2 regions of the Aquitalea sp. genome follow, and region 1 is predicted to be linked to the other one. Evidence: riboswitches for the same ligand, from Rfam matches in the RefSeq annotation. Region 1 holds a riboswitch; the other holds the start of a gene.
What was found. Region 1 has a riboswitch for thiamine pyrophosphate ahead of thiC (phosphomethylpyrimidine synthase ThiC). Riboswitches for the same ligand answer to the same signal wherever they lie in the genome.

Region 2: it holds a riboswitch for thiamine pyrophosphate, as region 1 does, so the genes downstream of both, QVF59_RS20605 (thiamine ABC transporter substrate-binding protein) here and thiC (phosphomethylpyrimidine synthase ThiC) in region 1, are expected to answer to the same signal.

Annotation. Positions count from the first base shown of each region.
Region 1 covers NZ_JASLFG010000057.1:62,230-69,699, forward strand. The annotation lists gene ung (uracil-DNA glycosylase) at 1-455, opposite strand, end outside; gene QVF59_RS19370 (rhodanese-like domain-containing protein) at 584-910, opposite strand; gene QVF59_RS19375 (protein-L-isoaspartate O-methyltransferase family protein) at 910-1,569, opposite strand; TPP riboswitch at 1,688-1,835, shown strand; gene thiC (phosphomethylpyrimidine synthase ThiC) at 1,908-3,818, shown strand; gene QVF59_RS19385 (GNAT family N-acetyltransferase) at 4,177-4,629, shown strand; gene QVF59_RS19390 (EthD family reductase) at 4,791-5,105, shown strand; gene QVF59_RS19395 (winged helix-turn-helix domain-containing protein) at 5,102-6,313, opposite strand; gene QVF59_RS19400 (DUF2789 domain-containing protein) at 6,520-6,753, shown strand; gene QVF59_RS19405 (peptidase U32 family protein) at 6,999-7,470, shown strand, end outside.
Region 2 covers NZ_JASLFG010000061.1:73,704-81,173, reverse strand. The annotation lists gene QVF59_RS20620 (ABC transporter ATP-binding protein) at 1-835, opposite strand, end outside; gene QVF59_RS20615 (ABC transporter permease) at 837-2,384, opposite strand; gene QVF59_RS20610 (GNAT family N-acetyltransferase) at 2,381-2,950, opposite strand; gene QVF59_RS20605 (thiamine ABC transporter substrate-binding protein) at 2,950-3,957, opposite strand; TPP riboswitch at 4,014-4,105, opposite strand; gene QVF59_RS20600 (hypothetical protein) at 4,284-4,619, shown strand; gene QVF59_RS20595 (DUF1800 domain-containing protein) at 4,726-6,168, shown strand; gene QVF59_RS20590 (DUF1501 domain-containing protein) at 6,190-7,377, shown strand; gene QVF59_RS20585 (BRO-N domain-containing protein) at 7,374-7,470, opposite strand, start outside.

The DNA of each region.
Region 1 (7,470 bases):
CCCAGCTTGCCATGGCTGCCTGCCTTGTCCATTTCCACGGTCAGCACGCTGTTGAGCAACAGCACGCCTTGTTCGGCCCAGTGTGTCAGGTCGCCACTGGCCGGCATGCCGCCACCCAGGTCTGCCACCAGTTCCTTGTAAATATTGCGCAGGCTGGGCGGGATACGTACGCCGGGCGGAACCGAAAAGGACAAGCCCATGGCTTCTCCTGCGCCGTGGTAAGGGTCCTGCCCCAGGATCACCACCTTGATGTCGGCCGGGGCCATGGTACGCAGGCTGTTGAAAATGAGCGGCTGCGGGGGAAACAGCGTTTTGCCCTGGCTGGCTTGCTGCTGCAGTTGCTGGTCGATCTGGCGCAGGCGGGCAAAGATGTCCGGGGCATGCAGGACAGCTTCCCAGGCCGGGTGTACCGGGGCCAGGGCCGGGGCGAGGTAGGGGAGGGATTGCTGACTCAAAACGGATTCCATTTTGTCGATTGATTGCCGGTTTGGATGGGGAAAACGGGGGACGGTTCCAAAACAAAAGCCATTCCCGCTGGCAGGAATGGCTTGCTTGTGCTGCGATCAGTAGCGGGCTGTCCGGCTCAGTAATGTGCCATGCCCGGGTCAACATCATTGGCCCAGGCTTCCACGCCACCTTGCAGGCTCAGTACCTGTTCGAAACCGGCATTGGCCAGATACAGGCCTACCTGATAACTGCGCACGCCATGATGGCAGACAGTGACGATGGTCTTGTCATCCGGCAGTTCGCTCATGCGCAGCGGAATCAGGTTCATCGGGATATGCAGCGAACCGGCAATGCTGGCCAGCTGCACTTCCCAGTCCTCGCGCACGTCCAGCAACAGCGGCTGTGCTGCCGTGCTGTCGGCGCGCCAAGCGGCCAGGTCGCGGGCAGTAATTTCCCGGATCATCAGAATACGAAACGTTCCGGCTCGATGGCTTCAGCCTTGGCCAGACGGGAAATACAGGTTTCGAACAGATTGGTTTCGCTGAAGGCGCTTTCGCTGACACGCTTGATCAGCTTGCAGCTCATGGCCGGCAGGTCACCCACCACCACAATCATGCGGCCACCTACAGCTAGCTGGGCTTTCAGGGTTTCCGGCACCACCGGCAGCGAACCGCCTACTACGATCACGTCGAACGGGGCTTGCTCCTTCAGGCCATCCAGGCCATTGCCTTCCACCAGGGTGACATTGCCGATGCCGGCTTTTTTCAGGCTGGCTGCAGCTGCTTCGCGGGTGGCGGCATTAATCTCAACGCTATATACGTGGCGGCCCAGCTTGGCCAGCAGCGCGGTCAGGTAGCCTGCGCCGGTGCCAACTTCCAGTACCTTGTCCTGCGGCTGTACGGCAACATCCTGTGCCAGACGCGCTTCCAGCTTCGGTTGCAGCATCTTGCCGCCGTTTGGCAACGGCAGTTCGGTGTCGACAAAAGCCAGCTGGCGCTTGTCGGCAGCGACGAAATCTTCGCGTTTCACGTGAAACAGCAGGTCCAGAATCTTGGGGTCAAGTACGTCCCACGGACGAATCTGCTGCTCGACCATGTTGAAACGGGCATTTTCAAAATCCATCAGCTTACTCCGAAGGGCTGGCTGCCAGCAGCAGTCAATCGGTATCCCGAAAAACCGGCCGCCCGGACAGCATGTCATGACGATAACTTGCGATTATCCCACATTTACCTTACCTTCACAGCATCGCTAGGGGTCCTGTGCGCTGTGTTGTGGTGTCCATATCCAGTCTGATTGTGGAATGTTGCCGCTTCATGTTGCACGGGTGAGAAATACCCTTGGAACCTGACCCGGTTAATCCCGGCGTAGGGAAGCGTCATCTGCATGGTTCCCACCTTTTCCCTGCAGCCGGCTTGCCGGATTTCGCTCCTTGCGCCGTTTCATCGCATGGAGGAAACCCGATGAACGCGCCCACCAAACTCAATGCAGCCATGACGGTCGATTCGGCCGCCATCCAGCCCTTGCCCAACTCCCGCAAGATTTATGTTGAAGGCAGCCGTGCCGACATCCGCGTGCCGATGCGCGAAATCAGCCAGAGCGACACCCCCACCCAGTTTGGCGGCGAGCAAAACCCGCCCATCTATGTGTATGACACCAGCGGCATTTATTCCGACCCGGCCGCCAAGATAGACATCCAGAGCGGCCTGCCCGCATTGCGTGCCGCCTGGATTGCCGAACGTGGCGACACCGAGCAGCTGGCTGGCCTGTCCAGTGAATATGGCCGTGCCCGCGAGGCCGACAGCAAGCTGGACGACCTGCGCTTCAACCTGACGCGCAAGCCGCGTCGTGCTTTGCCGGGCAAGAATGTCAGCCAGATGCACTATGCGCGCCAGGGCATTATCACCGCGGAGATGGAATACGTTGCCATCCGCGAAAGCCTGAACCGCAAGGCCTATATCGAGAGCCTGCAAGCGGCGGGTGGCAAGAACGCCAAGCTGCTGGAATTGATGACGCGTCAGCATGCCGGTCACAGCTATGGCGCTGCACTGCCGGAGGAAATCACCCCGGAATTCGTGCGCCAGGAAGTGGCTTCCGGCCGCGCCATCATCCCCAACAACATCAACCACCCGGAATCCGAGCCGATGATCATTGGCCGTAATTTTCTGGTGAAGATCAACGGAAATATCGGCAATAGTGCAGTAACGTCGTCGATTTCCGAAGAAGTGGACAAGATGACCTGGGGCATCCGCTGGGGTGCCGACACCATCATGGACTTGTCCACCGGCAAGAATATCCACGAAACCCGCGAGTGGATTCTGCGCAATTCGCCGGTACCCATCGGCACCGTGCCCATCTACCAGGCGCTGGAAAAGGTCAACGGCAAGGCCGAGGACCTCACCTGGGAAATCTTCAAGGACACGCTGATCGAGCAGGCCGAGCAGGGCGTGGACTACTTCACCATCCACGCCGGTGTGCTGCTGCGTTATGTGCCGCTGACTGCCAACCGCATGACCGGCATCGTGTCGCGCGGTGGTTCCATCATGGCCAAGTGGTGTCTGGCGCATCATCAGGAAAACTTCCTGTACACGCATTTCGAAGAGATTTGCGAAATCATGAAGGCCTACGACGTGGCCTTCAGCCTGGGCGACGGCCTGCGTCCGGGCAGTGTGTGGGATGCCAACGATGCGGCGCAGCTGGGTGAACTGAAAACCCTGGGCGAGCTGACGCAGATTGCCTGGAAACACGATGTGCAGGTGATGATCGAAGGCCCCGGCCATGTGCCGATGCAGCTGATCAAGGAAAACATGGACAAGGAACTGGAGTGGTGCCACGAAGCGCCGTTCTACACCCTGGGCCCGCTGACCACCGACATCGCTCCGGGTTACGACCACATCACTTCCGCCATCGGCGCGGCGCAGATCGGCTGGTATGGCACTGCCATGCTGTGCTACGTCACCCAGAAGGAACACCTGGGCCTGCCCAACAAGGATGACGTCAAGGAAGGCATCATCACCTACAAGCTGGCCGCCCACGCCGCCGACCTGGCCAAGGGCCACCCCGGCGCGCAGATTCGCGATAACGCCCTGTCCAAGGCACGTTTCGAATTCCGCTGGGAAGACCAGTTCAATCTGGGCCTGGACCCGGACAAGGCGCGCAGCTTCCACGACGAAACCCTGCCCAAGGACAGCGCCAAGGTGGCGCACTTCTGTTCCATGTGCGGCCCGCATTTCTGCTCGATGAAGATTACCCAGGACGTGCGCGAATTCGCCGCCCAGCAGGGCATCAGCGATGAAGCTGCGCTGCGGAAGGGCATGGAAGTGAAGTCGGTGGAGTTTGTGAAGGGTGGGGCCAAGCTGTACGACAAGATCTGATCTTGTTCATCACCTGACTTATCCACAGGTCTGGAAAAAACGGCAGCTGCGGCTGCCGTTTTTTGTGTCCGGGTTTTATCCACAACCATCGGCGATGCGCGCAGCCTGCTGCTGGTGTTCAATCTGCATTGCAAGAAAGAGTCGGAATTGCTGGACTTGCTGACGTGCAGAATCAGATCCTTTTAATTTCAATGTCTTGATGAATTAAGGCTGACTGTGGATAAATGACAGCTCTGCATCTTGCTGTGGATAAGCAGCTTGCCACTTGGCAAAGTGGTTCCATCCCTATTGTGTTCACTGGCTCTGCCCGTAGAGCCATAAGCCGTGCAGCATGGACGCTTATCCACAGGAGAGTGCCATGACCCAAGCCATATTCATCCGCCCGCTTGCCGCCGACGATTTTGCTGCCTGGCTGCCCTTGTGGCAGGGCTATCTGGATTTCTATCACAGCAGCCAGAGCAAAGCAGATACCGCCATTACCTGGCAGCGCTTTCTCGATGCGGCCGAGCCGATGCAGGCCTGGCTGGCCTGGCAGGGCGAGCGCGCGGTGGGCCTGGTGCATACGGTATTGCATCGCAGTAGCTGGACGCCGGGCAATTACTGTTATCTGCAGGATTTGTATGTACAGCCTGATGTGCGCGGCACGGGGGCCGGACGGGCGCTGATCGAGCAGGTGTATGCCTATGCGGCAGATGCCGGCTGCAGCCGGGTGTACTGGCTCACCCATGAAAGCAATGCCACGGCCCGTCAGCTGTATGACAGGCTGGCTGACAACCTGGGTTTTATCCAGTACCGCAAGCAGGTGGGTTAAGTGGCGTGGACAGGGTGTTGTTGCAGTGCTGCGCCGCCCTGTTTCCGTCTGCCCGGGCATGCCTTAGCCAGCTGCCAGGCGAGCATGTATCAGCGGTTTTGAGGCTGGAGTACCGGCCGGGATGCGATTATGCTGATGGCCTCGCCACCAAGGACATGGTCATGATCAACGTCAGCATTCTCTATCCGTATAGCGCTACTGCCCGTTTCGATTTCGACTACTACCTGCAACAACACATGCCGCTGGCCAGCAAGCTGTTGGCTCCGGCCTTGCTGGACATGCGGGTGGAGAAGGGCGTCAGCGGCAGCGAGCCGGGCAGTAAGCCCCATTTCACTGCGCTGTGCCAGTTGCAGTTTGAATCGGTGGAGTCGTTTCTTGCCGCCTTCATGCCGATCGCAGCGCAATTGCAGGGTGATATCGCCAATTACACCGATATCACGCCGCAGATCCAGTACAGTGAAATCTTGCTGGGCTAGTTTGTTTCAAGGTGAGCGGCCAGTTCGCTTGGCCCCTGCTGTAACACCAGCTGTGGCGTGCCGTGCCAGGCGGCCAGCTTGTGCAGCATGGCGGCCAGATCGCGGCACAGCTGGCCGGTGGGCTTGATGCCAGGCTCCAGATACAGATTCTTGATTTCAAACACGCCTTGCTGACGGTGGGCCTTGGCATCCATGCGTCCCACCAGCCGGCCACGGCTGAGCAGCGGCAGCACGAAATAGCCGAAGCGGCGCTTGGCCGCCGGGGTATAGCACTCAATGCGGTAATCAAAGCCAAACAGCTCGCTGGCGCGTTTGCGGTCCCACACCACCGGGTCAAACGGTGACAGCGTAGCGCTATGGGTGGATTTGAGCTTCCCTGCCGCAGCCTGTTGCAATTCGGCCTGCAGGCCGTGATGGACGAAAACATCGTGCTGCCAGCCTTCGATGCGGGCGGGAATCAGCTCCCCCTCATCCGCCAGCTGGTGTAGCAAAGCGTCGTACTTGCCCCGACGCAGCCGGTAGTAATCGGCCACCCAGCCGGCCTTGACCACGCCCAGCGCCCGGCAGCTATTGCGCACCATGTCGCGTTGCGTTGCCTCCAGACTGGGCAGATCGCGCGCATCGTCCCAATCCGGCATCACCCGTTCTGCCACATCGTAGACGCGCTGAAAGCTGCGTCGCTCCTTCACCATCAGTTGGCCCAGGGTGAACAGCACTTCCAGATGGCGTTTTTCCGGCTTCCAGTCCCACCAGCCATCCCCCTTGCCACTACTGCGTTTGAAGTCGGCAGAGCGCACCGGGCCGTGTGTACGGATTTTCTGCAGCAGTTCTTCTACTGCCGGCTGGTGTAGTTCCAGCCAGCGCTGCGGATATTTCCAGCCCATCTGCGCCGGGTCCAGCATGCGGTGGCGTAGCAGGCGGTAGTCTTCCCGTGGCACGAAGCAGGCTTCGTGCGCCCAGTATTCAAACACGGCACCGCTGGCCAGTGTGGTATCCAGCCAGGTCTGGTCGTAATGACCCAGTCGGCTGTACAGCACCAGATAGGGGCTGCGTGCCACCACGCTGATGGTATCGATCTGCAGCAAGGCCATGCGGCGGATGGTGGCCAGCACATCGGCTGGTGTGGCCTTCCGTCGCGGCGGGGTCTGCAGGCCCTGGGCAGCCAGGTGCAGCAGCCGGGCCTGGGGAAGCGAAAGATGCAAGGTCATGATGGGCGGCTGTAAGGGCAGGTGGCCAGACTATAGCAAGGCAGCTGCCTGGTCGGGACTGTAACGCAGCCGGTAGCGCTAGATCTGTCGGTGTCAGGCAACACCCGGGTCATTGCCGGGGCACACTCTGCATTTGAGGATTGCACAGCAGCAGGTAATAGGGCCATGCTGCTCATCTGCATCAGGAGCAAGAGGAAAACAAAATCATGGATACCGGCAAACATCAGCTGGAACAACTATTCGCCCAGCTAGGACTGGATAACGATGTTACTGCAATCAAGGTATTTCTGGCCCGTCACTGGCTGGAACCGGGCCAGGCCTTGCCGGATGCCGCTTTCTGGAAGCCGGCGCAGGCGGATTTCCTGCGTCAGGCCCTGGCTAGCGATGCCGAATGGGCTGAGGCCGTGGATGAGCTGGCGGTATTGCTGAGCCAGAAATAGTATTGGGCGGGGTTGATGAAAGCGCGGGCAGTTGCCATTGGCACTGTTCGCGCTTTTTGCATGCTTGTCGCCGCCGCTGGGGCCGTCCTGCCTAATGTAGGGAAATCAGTGGATGCCAAGCCTGGAAAATGCGGTGCGATCTTTGGTTGTGGCTATCTATAAGCTACTGATTACGTTATAATTCCGCCCCTTCCTGCGACTGGCATTTCTAGCAGGAAAGCCCTTTTTACAAGTCAGGAATTGTCATGAGTCTGCTGTCGCACCAGATCGAGCTGCTGTCCCCCGCCAAAACTGCCGAAATCGGCCGTGAAGCCATCCTGCATGGCGCGGATGCGGTGTATATCGGCGGCCCCGGTTTCGGTGCCCGGCACAATGCCAGCAACAGTCTGGAAGACATTGCCGGGCTGACGCAGTTTGCCCACCGCTACCATGCGCGCATTTTTGCCACGCTCAACACCATCCTGCATGACGCCGAGCTGGAAGCGGCGCGCAAGCTGATCTGGCAGCTGTACGATGCCGGGGTGGACGCGCTGATCATCCAGGACATGGGCATCCTGCAGATGGACCTGCCGCCCATCCAGCTGCATGCCTCCACCCAGTGTGATATCCGCGATGCCGACAAGGCGCGCTTTCTGGCCGATGCCGGCCTGTCCCAGCTGGTGCTGGCGCGCGAACTGAGCATTCCCGACATCAAGCGCATTGCCGCCCGCGTGGGTG
Region 2 (7,470 bases), on a different contig from region 1:
CCCCTTGTGTGCTGGCCACTGTCACCCGCACGCCATCGGCCAGCTGGATGATGCGTTGTACCTGTGCCAGCGGCTGGTCCGCGCCCAGGCACAGGGCCTGCTCCGGCACCACGCCCTCCTCCAGCACGTTTTCATAGCCGATAAAGCGCGCCAGCCACGGTGTGGCCGGTGCTGCCAGCAGTTGCGCCGGGCTGGCACATTGCACAATGCGGCCATCCTTGAGCACGGCCACCCGGTCGGCCAGGGCAAACGCCTCTTCCCGGTCGTGGGTCACCAGCATGGCCGGCATGCGCTGACGCTGTAATTGCTGGCGGAACTCCAGCTGCAACTGGCGGCGCAGGTCGGCATCCAGGCTGGAAAACGGCTCGTCCAGCAACAGCAGCCGCGGTGTGGTCACCAGCGCCCGCGCCAGTGCCACGCGCTGTTGCTCGCCACCGGACAAGGTCCACACCTTGCGCGTTTCCATGCCGGCCAGCCCCAGTTGCTGCAAGCAGGCGCGCGCCTGCTGCTGTGCCGCCGGGCGGGCCAGGCCGCGCTCACGCAGGCCGAAGCAGACATTACCCAGCACATCCAGATGCGGAAACAGCGCAAAGTCCTGAAACATCAGCGCAAAGCCACGCTGTTCCACCGGCACCGCAGCCAGGTCCTGCCCGGCAAACAGGATACGCCCGCTATCTACCGGCTCCAGCCCGGCAATCATCTTCAGCAAGGTGCTCTTGCCGCCACCGGACGGCCCCAGCAAGGCCAGTACCTCGCCCTCGGCCAGTTGCAGGCTCAGCCGGTCGGCCACCAGCTTGTCGCCAAAGCGCTTGCATACCCCATCCAGTTGCAGCATGTCAGGATTCCTTTTTGAATTGGCGCTCGGCAGTCGATGGCCATTCGATCGCCACAAACGCCAGCAAGGCCAGCAGCATCAGCACGGCGGACAACAACATGGCCAGCGCGGCATTGTCCGGACCGGGACGGCCCAGCCGCTGGTAAATCAGCGTGGTGAGCGTCAGCCACTCCGGGCGCGACAAAAATAGCGTGATGGCAAACTCGCCCAGCGCGGTGGCGGCGGCAAAAGCCAGGCCACGGCGGAAAGCCGGTTGCAGCAAGGGCCACAGCACGCGGGTAAAGGTTCGCAGCGGCGATGCGCCCAGACTGCGTGCCGCCTGCAGCCAATGCGGCGGCAGGCTGTCCAGCGCACCGGCCAGGCTACGGGCAACAAAGGGATAGGCCAGCAAGGCATAGGTGGCCAACAGCAAGGCCAGGCTGGCCGTCCATTGCGGATAAAGCAGCAACAGGCCAAACGCCAGGCACACCGGGGATACGATAAAGGGCAGAAAGGCCATGGCGCGCAAGGCCAGGCTGGTGTGTGCGGCCAGTGCATGCAGGCAGCCCAGCCCCGCCGCCAGCAGCACCGCCAGCGCGCTGAAGCGGGCAGAGTTGACCAAGGCCAGACGCACATCTTCATCCGCCAGCATCTCCGGCCCCAGCAGCCACCAGGCCTGAGCGGCCTTCCACAGCACGGCCAGCAGCGGCAAACCGCCAAACAACAGCAGCACCGCCAGCGCGGCCAACAGTTGCAGCCATTGTGCGCCATGCGGTGGGCGCGGCGGCAGCGGGTCCACCTTCAGCGGTGCAGCCAGCCTGCGTTCCAGCCAGGCATACAGCGTGGCCATCAGCCCGGTCACCAGCAGCATCAGCAAGGCCAGCGCACCGGCATCCGCCAGATTCAGCTCGTAAGCCACCAACTGGTAGATTTCCACCTCCACCGTGGCATAACGCTGTCCGCCCAGCAGCAGCGCCAGACCAAAACCGGAAAAGCAATACAAAAACACCAGGCACAGCGCCGACCACAACCAAGGCCGCACTGCCGGCCACTCCACCCGCCAGAACACCCGCCACGGCGTGGCGCCCAGTGTGCGCGCCGCCGCAATCCGGCTGGCCGGTATCTGGGACAAGCCTTCACACGCGGCACGAATCACCAGTGGCAGATTGAAAAACAGATTGCCGTACAGCAACAGCCAGGGCGTGTCCTGCAGATTGATGCCAAGCAAGCCTTGCGGGCCGAACAGCGCCAGCACGCCCATGCCCGCCACCAGCGTGGGCATGACAAAGGGCAGCATCAGCAGGCGCAATGTCAGGCTGCGCCCCGGAAACTGATAGCGCGCCAGACACCAGGCCAGCGGCAGGCCCACCAGCAGCGCGGCCACACAGCTGGCCGCAGCTTGCAGCAGGGACCAGACAATACGCCATTGCAGGTAGGAATCGGCCAACAGGCCAACAGAAAACTGCCCCTGCCCCTCTTGCAGCAAACGCAGCAAGGGCAGGATGGACATCAGCAGCAAAAAGGCCAGCGGCAACAGCGCCAGCGCAAAGGTACGGCGGCGCGCTGTCATGCATGGTCCTGCTGGAAAGGCCAGTCGGCCACCAGTACGTCTTCCGGACCGTCCTCCGGGTCGTCCACCCGCTCCAGCCAGCGAAAGCCCAGCCGGGCCGCCAGTTGCTGCGAGGGCAGATTGTCCGGGCTGATGGACAAGACAAAACGCTTGACCCCGGCGGTGTGCGCCGCCCAGTCGGCACAGGCCAGCAAGGCTTCGGTGGCATAGCCCTGACGACGGAATGCCGGCAGCACGGTATAGCCCAGCTCCACATCACCGCGCCCCTTCAGATAAGGGTGGCCCGGGCAGGTATGAAAGTTGATATGCCCCACCAGCTGGCCGGTTTCGCGCAACAGCATGGCGCGCATCGACCATGGCGCATAGTCCGGCTCGTTTTCCATCTGGTCCAGCCGCAGCGACATCACGGCCGCTTCCTCCAGCCAGCAGATGGGCAAGGGTGCGCCCAGCCAGCGCGCCGCTTCGGCCAGCCGCGCCTGCATGCTGGCCCGCAGCATGTCCGGCGTCAGATGACGCAGGATCAGCCGCGGGCTGAGGATGTCGGCAATCACGGGGCCAGTCTGCATTACTGGCCGGACTTCAACACGATGCGGGTCCACTTGCCCACCCAGGCGGTGGTCTTGGCGGCAATCTGGCGGCTATCCGGCGTGGTGTGCGCCGTCGGCTTTTCTGCATGCTGGAATACCGGGTCCAGCGCAGTGCCCGGCTGCACCGGGTACATCCACATGCTGGTGGGAATATCCTTCTGCACTGCGTCCGAACGCAGGAATTCGACAAACTTGCGCGCCAGTGCCGCTTCCTTGCCGCCCTTCACCAGCGCCGCGCCTTCCACTTGCTGGAACACGGCACCGGGCAACAACAGGTTGCCCGTTGGCGAAGCGGTCAGTTTTTCCTTGCTGTAGAACACTTCCGCCGCCGGGCTGGTGGCATAGCTCACCACGATGGGGCGGGCACCGCCATTGCGGGAGAAATCGGTGTAATAGGCTTCGGTCCAGCCCTTGCTCACCTTCACGCCGTTATCACGCAGCTTGCCCCAGAAAGCCATGGCCTTGGCCTCGCCCATGGCGGAAATGGTGGACAGCAAGAATGCCAGGCCGGGGCTGGAGGTGGCCGGGTTTTCCACCACCAGCAGGTCCTTGTAGGCCGGGCGGGTCAGGTCATCCAGTGTTTTGGGCAGCGGCAGCTGCTTTTTGGCAAACCAGGCCTTGTCGTAGTTGAGCGTGACATAGCCGTAATCGATGCTCACCGCGCCGGGCAGCGACACCACGCCGCCCTTGTCGCTCATCGGCAGCAGCACGCCAGCGGCCTCGGCCTTGCCAATCAGGGTATTGTCGATGCCGTACACCACGTCGGCAATCGGGTTGGCGCGGGTCAGGATCAGCTTGTTGACCATCTCCCCGGCATCCCCTGCCTTGATGATGCTCAGCTTGACGCCGTTCTGCTTTTCAAACTCGGCCAGCAGCAGCTTGGCCACGGCAAAAGAACTATGGGTGAGCACACGCAGCTCGGCTGCGTTTACCAGTGATGCGGCCAGCAGCGCAGCCAGCAAGGTGGTGGTTTTGAACAATTGCATGACATTCTCCGTGCGACAAAGCGCAATCGCAGGAGCAAGCGAAACAACAGACGGGTTGGCCTTCTGCATCACGCTCCCTCCGCTGGCATTATCCAGTTCAGGTTCTAGGGTGTTTCTCAGCCCGCGCGGGGCACCCCTGGTGATTGGCGGCATCCTTCAGATACCTGCCGACATGTTCGCTTACAAGGCGTTACCCGTTTTTCACGAAAATTAACACCCTGCCGCCAACAAACAATGGATTGTACACACTTTCCCGCCATGATGAATTCACAACAACAGCACGCTTGTTCAACCAGAATCACCAGATAACCCGAAGGAGCACTACCATGAAACTGTATACCCGCATCATGCTGATCAGCCTGTCCGCCGTCACCTTTGCCAGCCTGTCCGCCAGCGCATCGGCCGAAACCGAATTGCAAAAACAGCACCCGCGCCGCGCCGAGGTGAACCACCGTCTGGCCAATCAGGACAAGCGCATCCATCAGGAACGCAAGGAAGGCGAAATCAGCAAGCAACAAGCGCACGAACTGCACCAGCAAGACCGCGCCATCCGCCGCCAGGAACGTGCCGATGCCCGCAAGAACCACGGCCACATCACCAAGCAGGAACAAAAAAACCTGAACCAGGAAGAAAACACGGTCAGCAAGGAAATCGGCAAGTAAAATCCAGCCATGGGCAGGCTGCCTGCCAGCCCATTCTTACCGCCCCGCAGCACAGGCCGCGACTGCCAAGCCGTGTTGCGGGCCGGTTTTTGCTGCGAGGCCATCCGTGAACATTGTCATCCGTCTGCTACTGCTTGCCATGCTGCCACTGCAAGCCTGGGCCGGCATCGGCGAGGCCGGTGCGCGCCACTTGCTGTCCCGAACCGGTTTCGGGGCCAATCCAGCGCAAATTGCCCTGTATGCACCGCTCAGCCGCCAGCAGGCGGTGGACCGGCTGCTCGATCACCTCAGCTATAGCGCCCTCACCACCCCTCCCGCCTGGGTCAACGAACCGTTTGAACGACCAGGCAAACCCAATCTGACTGAAGACGAAAAGAAAGCCCTGCAAAAAGAGCGCAACGAACATGCGCAGGAATTGCGCAGCTGGTGGCTGGAGGAAATGCGCATCAGCCCCAGCCCGCTGACCGAAAAGATGACGCTGTTCTGGCACAACCATCTTGTTTCCGGGCTGGACAAGGTGGGCGTGCCGCAGCTGATGTATCAACAGAATGTGTTGCTGCGCCGTCAGGCGCTGGGCAATTTCGGCCAGCTATTACATGCCATCGCCCGCGACCCGGCCATGATGCGCTACCTGGACACGGTGAATAACCGCAAGGGCCAGCCCAATGAAAACTTTGCCCGCGAGGTGATGGAACTGTTCACCCTGGGCGAAGGCCATTACAGCGAGCAGGACATCCGCGAAGCCGCCCGCGCCTTTACCGGCTGGTCGCTGGACAAGGACTTCCAGTTTGTCTACCGGCCGAACCTGCATGACAACGGCGACAAGACCATCTTTGGCCAGCAGGGCAATTTCGATGGCGACGACGTGCTGGACATGCTGCTGCGCAAGCCGCAAACCGCCCGCTTTGTCACTCTCAAGCTATGGAAATACCTGGTCTCCCCCACCCCGAACGAGGCCGACATCCAGCGCCTGTCCGCGCTGTTTTACCGCGACAATTATGAAATGCGCCCGCTGCTGCGCGCCATGCTGCTCACCCCGGCCTTCTGGAACAGCCAGGGCCAGCTGGTGAAATCGCCGGTGGAACTGACCGTGGGCACGCTGGTGACCTTCGACCTCACCCCGCCGGACTGGCGCGCGCTGGCCGGACTCAACCGCCAACTAGGGCAGGACGTGTTCAACCCGCCCAATGTCAAGGGCTGGCCCGGTGGCGATGCCTGGATCAACAGCACCACCCTACTCACGCGCAAACAGTTTCTCGACCGCCTGAGCCACGACGCCGCCCCCATCCGCAACAGCTTTGTCATGGCCGATGGCCAGATGGACGAACAGCGTGGCCGCGAAGCCCGCATCCGCCGCTTGGTGCAGGCCGGGCTGCGCCCCCTCAAGCTGCAACCGGACGAATGGGCCGCCATCTACCACGTCAACACCGCTGCCGATGCCACACGCTTGCTGCTGGCGGTGCCCCCGGCCCAGCCGCTGCCTGCCGACATGACTGGCGCACAAGCCATTGCCCCGCTGCTGCTGGACCCGGCCTATCAAGTGCACTGAACCGATCACAAGGAAACCGCCATGTTTCAACGCCGCGAATTTCTCAAAGCCATGGGTGCCGGCCTGCTGGTATCGGTACTGCCCAATCTCAGCTATGCACTGGCCCCGGCCGGCTACCAGCGCCTGCTGGTACTGGTGGAACTCAAGGGCGGCAATGACGGGCTGAACACCGTCATCCCCTACAGCAGCGACGACTATTACCGCCTGCGCCCCAGCATCGGCATTGCCCGCCCGCAAGTACTGCAACTGAGCGAACAAGTGGGCCTGCACCCGGCCATGCAAAGCCTGCTGCCGCTGTGGCAAAAGCAGGAAGTGGCCGTGCTGCAAGGCGTAGGCTACCCGGAGCCCAATCTGTCCCACTTCCGCTCAATCGAAATCTGGGAAACCGCCTCGGCCAGCAATCAGTATCTGGGCGAAGGCTGGCTCACCCGGCTGTTTCGCAGCCAGCCCACCCCGCCCGGTTTTGCTGCCGATGGCGTGGTGCTGTCCAGCCAGAACCTGGGCCCGCTGGATGGCGGCGCCCGCGCCGTGGTACTGAGCAATCCGCAAGACTTTGCCCGTCAGGCCAGGCTGGCGGCAGACCAGCAAGCCGGTGCCCACAGCAGCGCGCTGTCCCACATCCTGAAAGTGGAAGGCGACATCCGTACCGCCGCCAGCGCCCTGCAACAAGCGCCCATGAAACCACCGGCCAACCCGGCCGACGCTCCCACCGCACCTCCCAAGGCCGCAGGCGGCTTTGCCCAGGCCATCAACACCCTGGCTGATATTCTGCAAAACGGCACCCGTATTGCCGTGGCGCGCATCACCCTTACCGGCTTCGACACCCACGGCAACCAGCAGCCCACCCAGGCCCGCCTGCTGGGCGAACTGGCCGACGGCCTGGCCCTGCTCAAAACCCGTATGCAGGCCCAAGGCCGCTGGGACGACACCCTGGTATTGAGTTATGCCGAATTTGGCCGCCGCCCGCGCGAAAACGGCAACCGCGGCACCGACCACGGCACCGCCAACAGCCACTTTCTGCTGGGCGGACGCGTCAAAGGCGGCCTGTACGGCCAGACCGCCCCACTGGCCGGGCTGATCGATGGCAACCTGCCCTACGCCATCGACTTCCGCCAGTTGTACAGCACCGTGGTGCAAGACTGGTGGGGGAAAGACGCCACCAGCCTGTTCGGCCAGCGCTTTGGCCGGCTGCCGCTGCTACGCGCCTAAGCCCGCAGCGCCTGCTTTTGCATGCGCTCAGCCAGCCGCAAATGGCAAGCTGCCGCCAGTTTGATCAGCTCACGCGTGCTCACCGGCAGCGTC